3 regions of the Arthrobacter sp. Y3225116 genome follow, and region 1 is predicted to be linked to each of the others. Evidence: riboswitches for the same ligand, from Rfam matches in the RefSeq annotation. Region 1 holds a riboswitch; each other region holds the start of a gene.
The links. Region 1 has a riboswitch for S-adenosylmethionine ahead of AC5RV2_RS09300 (LLM class flavin-dependent oxidoreductase). Riboswitches for the same ligand answer to the same signal wherever they lie in the genome.

Region 1 (2,258 bases):
GCTGGCTAGCCCCAAACCATCGACTATTCGGCTGGCGCCCCTAAACCGACGGTTTGAGGGCGCCAGCTGACTCCTCGATGAGGGCGGCTGCGGGGGAGAGGACCAGCGACGGTTCCGGTGCCGAAGAGTCGCAGGTAGGGTGGCGCCATGGCACACCAAAATGACCCCGAGGCCGTCTACCGGCTGCTGAGCACGCCGGGCCGCTGGGCCGTCGTCGGCCTGTCCACGAACCCGCACCGGGTGGCCATGCGCATCTCCCGGTACCTGATGGACCAACTGGACATGGAAGTCGTCCCCGTCAACCTGCAGGGCGACGACGTCCTCGGCCTGACCGGTTACCAAAAGCTCGGGGACATTCCCGGCGAGATCGACGTGGTGGACTGCTTCGTGAACTCCCAGAAGGTCGGCCCGGTGGTGGACCAGGCCATCGAAATCGGTGCCAAGGCGGTGTGGCTCCAGCTGGGCGTCGTCGACGAAGCCGCGGCGGAACGGGCCAAGGCGGCCGGTCTGGACGTCGTCATGGATACCTGCCCGGCGATCGAGGCCCCGCGCCTCGGCCTTTAGGTCGGGTGAGCTCGGTGCCCGCCCGACGCGGCCCGCCCGCACGATGAGGCGCCCGTAACATTACGCCCCGGAAGGTCACGGCCTGTCACGTGGTTCCCTGCGCCGGATCGGCCCCGGCATACTCGACTCCGAGATCAAGAGTCCCAACGACAAGCTCTGGCTGGTTGGGCGGCAACCCTCTCCCGTAGCGGGGTGCCCCAGATGAGGATCCGGCCGCGCACAACACCGTGCCCGGCAAGTACGGCCCCCTCCGGGCTGCGCCCCAACCGTGACGGTTGCCGCGCCGCAGCTCCGGCGGGAGCCCCGCCGAGAGGAGCCACACCGGCGTCGTAATTCTTACCCCGCGTGACGCAGGACATTTCCCTTCCGGCACCCCAAGGTGTCCAATGGGAGACGTACCCATCCAGAGCGGCCGAGAGACCTGGCTTGTTGACGCCGCAGCAACCCCCTCCCTGAGGAAGGTGCTACCGCCAGGACCGATGGAGAAGCTCGATCTCTCGTTGGTCTTCCGTTGGCAGCCGCATGCCCGACGGAGGGCCGGCGCGGGCTCTTCTCATCAGAAAAGGAGCCTGACATGACCGTGAACAACCCGCAGCCCAACCCCCGGCGCCAGATTCGTTTCAACGCCTTCGACATGAACTGCGTGGGCCACCAGTCGCCCGGACTATGGCGCCACCCGCAGGACAAGTCCGCCACCTACAACACCATCGGCTACTGGACCCATCTGGCCAAGGTGCTGGAAAAGGGCCTCTTCGACGGCCTGTTCATCGCCGACGTGCTCGGCACCTACGACGTGTTCGGCTCGTCCAACGAGACGACGCTGCGCGCCGGCACCCAGGTCCCGGTGAACGATCCGTTCATGCTGGTCTCGGCGATGGCCGCGGTGACCGAGAACCTCGGCTTCGGCGTCACCGCCGGCACCGCCTACGAGCACCCCTACCCGTTCGCCCGTCGCCTGGCCACGCTGGACCACCTGACCAACGGGCGGGTCGGCTGGAACGTGGTCACCGGTTACCTGCCCTCGGCGGCGCGCAACATGGGCCAGGAAGACCAGCTGGAGCACGACGAGCGGTACAACCACGCGGACGAATACCTCGAGGTCATCTACAAGCTGCTCGAGGGCTCGTGGGAGGACGACGCCGTGGTCAAGGACGCGGAGACCGGCGTCTTCACCGACCCGTCCAAGGTCCACGAGATCCGGCACGAGGGCAAGTACTTCAAGGTTCCCGGCATCGCCATTACCGAGCCGAGCCCGCAGCGCACCCCGGTCATCTTCCAGGCCGGCGCCTCCAAGCGCGGCACCGAGTTCGCCGCCGAGAACGCCGAGGCGGTGTTCGTGACCTGCCCCACCAAGGAGATGCTCGCCGCATCCGTGAAGAAGATCCGCGACGCCGTGGAAGCTGCCGGGCGCGACCGCTACGACGTGCGCATCTACGCGATGCAGACCGTGGTGACCGGACCGGACACCGCCGCCGCGCAGGCCAAATTCGAGGACTACAAGTCCTACGCGGACATTAACGGCGCGCTGGCGCTGATCTCCGGCTGGATGGGCATTGACCTCTCCACCTACGGCCCGGACGACGTGATCGGCGGGAACGTGAAGTCCAATGCCATCCAGTCCTCGGTGGAGACGTTCCAAAAGGCGTCCGGCGACAGCGGCAAGCCGTGGACCATCCGCCAGCTGGCCGAATGGG
Region 2 (2,258 bases), on a different contig from region 1:
ACCGGAGCTTGGTGAGGAAGCCGTACTCGCCGAAGTTGCCCCACCAGGACACGTTGCCGTAGCTGGGCACCGGTTCGGTCATCTGCGGGAACTTGCCGTTGCCCCAGTTGAAACGGCCGGATTCGACGACGACGCCGCCCAGGGTGGTGCCGTGGCCGCCCAGGAACTTGGTGGCGGAGTGGATCACGATGTCCGCGCCGTGCTCGATCGGGCGGATCAGGTAGGGCGTGCTCAAGGTGGCGTCCACGACCAGGGGGATCCCGGCGTCGTGCGCCACCGCGGCCAGGCCGGCGAGGTCCGCGATGTCGCCGGACGGGTTGGCCACGATCTCCGTGTAGACGGCCTTGGTGTTCTCCCCGATGGCCGCGGCGAAGTCGGCCGGGTCGTTGGAGTCGACGAAGGTGGTCTCCACCCCGAACCGGCGCAGCGTCACGTCCAGCTGGGTGATGGTGCCGCCGTAGAGCTTGGACGAGGCCACGATGTGGTCGCCCGACCCGGCCAGGGCCGCGAAGGTGATGAACTCGGCGGCCATGCCCGACGACGTGGCCACCGCGCCGATGCCGCCCTCGAGCGAGGCGATGCGCTCCTCGAACGCGGCGACCGTGGGGTTGCCGATGCGGGAGTAGATGTTGCCGTACTTCTGCAGCGCGAAGAGGTTCGCGGCGTCGTCGGTGTCCTTGAACACGAACGAGGTGCTCTGGTAGATCGGTACGGCTCTTGCACCGTGCTCGGCGTCGGGCGTGCCGCCGGCGTGCAGGGCGCGGGTGCGGAAACCGAATGTGCGTTCAGCCATCAGGCGCTTGCTCCTTCAAAACTTGGGTTCCCGGGCAATGACGGTCCTGGCGGCACCGGGCAGGCACCGTCCGGATCAAAGATTGCTTGCGCTCTCTCCATCGCTTCTGGCGGTAGCACCTTTCCGGTGGCGTCCGGATGGTTGCTGCGGTGTCAAAGAGCCAGATCTCTCAACCGCTCGGGATGGTCCCGTCCATTCTCGCAACCAACCGCCGCGGCGCCAAAAAATGTTGAGCCGCGTTGCGTCCGGGGTTGGGCGCCTTCGGACTTGGGGTGGGCGCCTTGCGGTTGCCCCTGGCTTGCGGTTGCCCGGCACGACGGCGGTGCTCGCCGCGCGTCGGGCCACGATCTTCGCCGTCCCGGCCCAGGACGGACGTTCACGGGTCCGGACAGTTCACCGTAGATTGGATCTATGGCTGAACTTTCGGCGCTGCAGCGCCTCGCGGGGAAACATGGCGTTGGCATTACCTTCCATGGCTGGGACGGGGGCGAGAAAACAGTCAGTGAGGCAACGCTGGTTTCCGTCCTCACCGCGCTGGGCGTCCCCTGTGCCACCGACGATGATGTGACGGCTTCCCTCCGAGCCGCTGAACTGGCACCGGTGCAGCGCACGCTGCCGCCCGCCGTCGTCGTCCGCCAAGGCACCGCCACCGAGGTTCCGGTCAATGCGCGGCCCGGCGTCCGTCCGCGGGTCCGGATCCTGCTGGAGGACGGCTCCCGGCGCGACGTCGAGGTGCTGGCCGGCGGGCGGGAGGAGTCGGAAGATGCTCCGCCTGTTCGTTTCACGGCGGTGGTGCCGGCCGACATCCCGCTGGGCTGGCACACGCTGGAAGTCGCGGAACGGTCCGAGGCGATGGAGTCCGGAACCGACGCGGCCGCAGACCGGACGGAGGCGCTGGAGCCCGGAACCGGCGCGGCCCCGGAACCGGCCGACAGCCAGGCACGGTGCGCCCTCGTGGTCACCCCGCGGCGCCTGACCACCGCCGACCGCCTGCCCCGGACGTGGGGGTTGATGGCACAGCTGTACTCCGTGCGCTCGCGGTCCTCCTGGGGCATCGGCGACCTCCATGACCTGGCCAGCCTCGCCGAAACGGCTGCCGCGAAGGGCGCGGGGTTCGTCCTGATCAACCCGCTGCACGCGGCCCAGCCGAAACCGCCGGTTGAGCCCTCGCCCTACCTGCCCTCCACGCGCCGGTTCGTCAACCCGCTGTACCTGCGGGTCGAGGACGTGCCCGAAGCCAGCGGCGTCCCGCTGGCCAACAACTTCCACGAGGCGAACCTGGACGCCGGCATCCTGGACCGCGACCCGGTGTTTGCGGCCAAGCTGCAGGCGCTGGAAGCGGTGTACGCGGTGCCCCGGTCCGCAGAACGGCAGCAGCGGTTCGAAGCCTTCCGCGCGCAGGAAGGCGAGGGGCTGGAGCGCTTTGCCCTGTGGTGCGCCATGGCCGAAACTGTTCCGGCCGGGG
Region 3 (2,258 bases), on a different contig from region 1:
ATCTGGAGGGCTTGACCACTCAAAAGCTCCGTTTCGGGCGTCTGCTCCTTCTATAAAGTGAGCGGACGCCCGAAACGGAGCGATGCCGCAAAGACTTACAGTTCGACGATCCCGTTGGCGGTTTCGAAGCGGACGGACAGGATGCCAGGCGTACCGTTCGGTGCCGTCCAGGCGACCTTGACGTCGTCCAGCAGGCCGTCGACCGGGGTGCCCAGCCAATCCGCCACCCGCTCGGAAGAACCGGCGATGGTCAGGCCGATCAGCTTGACCGTGGCGGGGCGGGCGTTGGACGGGTGCAGCGGTTCGGTGCCGTCATCCCAGCGCAGCATGTAGGGCACCTGCGGGTCGGCGATGAGGCCCTTGATCCCGATCTGCTGCCAGCTCAGTTCCTGCCCATCCGGGAACTTGCGGTTGCCGGGAACCGCGTGGCGGCCCAGCCGTTCTTCGAACGGGGTCAGGTCGTCGACCGCCACGCACCAGCCCATCCAGCCTCCGCCGGCTTCCGACCGCGCCCGCACGGCCTGGCCGAAGGGGGCTTTGTCGGAAGCGGGGTGGTCGAGCACCTCCACCACCTCCAGGTAATGGTGGTCGGTGAGGGGGAAGATCATATTGCGGGTGCCGAAGCGGGGGTGAACCCCGCCCTTGACGGCGTCGATGCCCAGGGCTTTGGCGATCCGCTCTGAGGTGGCAGCCAGACCGTCGGGTTCAGCAGCATAAGAAACATGGTCGAAGCGCATGGCATTATCTTGGCACTTTGTGAACCCGCTCTCGACTTAGGGTGACCTAAGTCACTCAGCTTGCGGCTCGTGCGGCGGCCCGTATTCCTGACACTGATTCCCCTCGGCGACATCCAGCCAGGCAAAGCGGCCGGGCGGGCGGGCGGACACACGGGCGGCGGGGGCCGGTCGGTCATAAGGTGTCATATTGTTGCGGCCGCCGGCTTGTCTGCGGAGACTGGAGGCAGGTCATGAGTGCCAGCGCAAAACCCCGGTTTGCTGGCCGGCAACCCTCCAACCGCGGTGGGGTGCCCCGGGTGAAGACCAGGCAGCCGCCACAAGGCGGTGCGCAAGCGCGGGTCACACCCGGGACAGACATGCCGGCACGGCCGGATCCCGGATGGCCCCTTCCAGTGAAGGAGTTGCACCATGTCCAATGCCGATTGGTCCTTTGAAACCCGTCAAATCCACGCAGGGCAGGAGCCGGATGCCGCCACGGGCGCCCGCGCACTGCCGATCTACCAGACCACCTCGTTTGTGTTCCCGAGCGCGCAGAGCGCGGCCGACCGGTTCGCCCTGTCCGAACTGGCGCCCATCTACACCAGGATCGGCAATCCCACCCAGGAAGCGGTCGAGACCCGGATCGCCAACCTGGAGGGCGGTGTCGGCGCCCTGCTGCTTGCTTCGGGCCAGGCCGCGTCGACGTTCTCCATCCTCAACCTGGCCGAGGCCGGCGACCACATCGTGGCCAGCCCCAGCCTGTACGGCGGCACTTACAACCTGTTGCGCACCACGCTGCCCAAGTTCGGCATCGAGGTCACCTTCGTCGAGGATCCGGACAACCTGCAGCAGTGGCGCGATGCCGTCAAGCCGAATACCAAGGCGTTCTTCGGCGAGGTCGTCTCCAACCCGCGCCAGGACGTACTGGACCTGGAGTCGGTCAGCGCCATCGCCCACGAAAACGGCGTGCCGCTGATCGTGGACAACACCTTGTCTACCCCGTACCTGATCCGCCCGATCGAGTGGGGGGCCGACATCGTGCTCCACTCGGCCACCAAGTACCTCGGCGGCCACGGGACGGCGATCGGCGGCGTGATCGTTGACGCCGGAACGTTTGATTTCGCCGCCAACCCGGAGAAGTTCCCCGGGTTCAACACGCCGGACGACACCTACAACGGGCTGGTCTTCGCCCGCGACCTCGGCGTCAACGGCGCTTTGGGAGCCAACCTGGCCTACATCCTCAAGGCCCGGGTGCAGTTGCTGCGCGACCTGGGGTCCGCCATCTCGCCGTTCAATGCGTTCCTGATTGCCCAGGGGCTGGAGACGCTGAGCCTGCGCGTGGAGCGGCATGTGGCCAACGCGCAGAAGGTGGCCGAATTCCTGGAAGAGCACGACGACGTTGCCTCCGTCGCGTACCTCGGCCTGCCCTCCAGCCCCTGGTACGAGCGCGGCCGCAAGTACGGCCCGAAGGGGACCGGCGCCATCGTCGCGTTCGAAATCAAGGGCGGCATCGAGGCCGGCAAGCGCTTTGTGGACGGCCTG

Region 2: linked by a shared signal. The riboswitch ahead of AC5RV2_RS07130 (O-acetylhomoserine aminocarboxypropyltransferase/cysteine synthase family protein) and the one ahead of AC5RV2_RS09300 (LLM class flavin-dependent oxidoreductase) in region 1 are both predicted to bind S-adenosylmethionine.
Region 3: linked by a shared signal. The riboswitch ahead of AC5RV2_RS08735 (bifunctional o-acetylhomoserine/o-acetylserine sulfhydrylase) and the one ahead of AC5RV2_RS09300 (LLM class flavin-dependent oxidoreductase) in region 1 are both predicted to bind S-adenosylmethionine.

What each region holds. Positions count from the first base shown of each region.
Region 1 is NZ_JBNHGL010000077.1:3,311-5,568, forward strand. Features, by position in the region: gene AC5RV2_RS09290 (alpha/beta hydrolase) at 1-9, shown strand, start outside; gene AC5RV2_RS09295 (CoA-binding protein) at 148-564, shown strand; SAM riboswitch class IV at 697-811, shown strand; SAM riboswitch class I at 961-1,050, shown strand; gene AC5RV2_RS09300 (LLM class flavin-dependent oxidoreductase) at 1,139-2,258, shown strand, end outside.
Region 2 is NZ_JBNHGL010000048.1:11,941-14,198, forward strand. Features, by position in the region: gene AC5RV2_RS07130 (O-acetylhomoserine aminocarboxypropyltransferase/cysteine synthase family protein) at 1-793, opposite strand, end outside; SAM riboswitch class I at 888-982, opposite strand; gene malQ (4-alpha-glucanotransferase) at 1,205-2,258, shown strand, end outside.
Region 3 is NZ_JBNHGL010000069.1:2,787-5,044, forward strand. Features, by position in the region: gene AC5RV2_RS08730 (VOC family protein) at 96-737, opposite strand; SAM riboswitch class IV at 964-1,078, shown strand; gene AC5RV2_RS08735 (bifunctional o-acetylhomoserine/o-acetylserine sulfhydrylase) at 1,146-2,258, shown strand, end outside.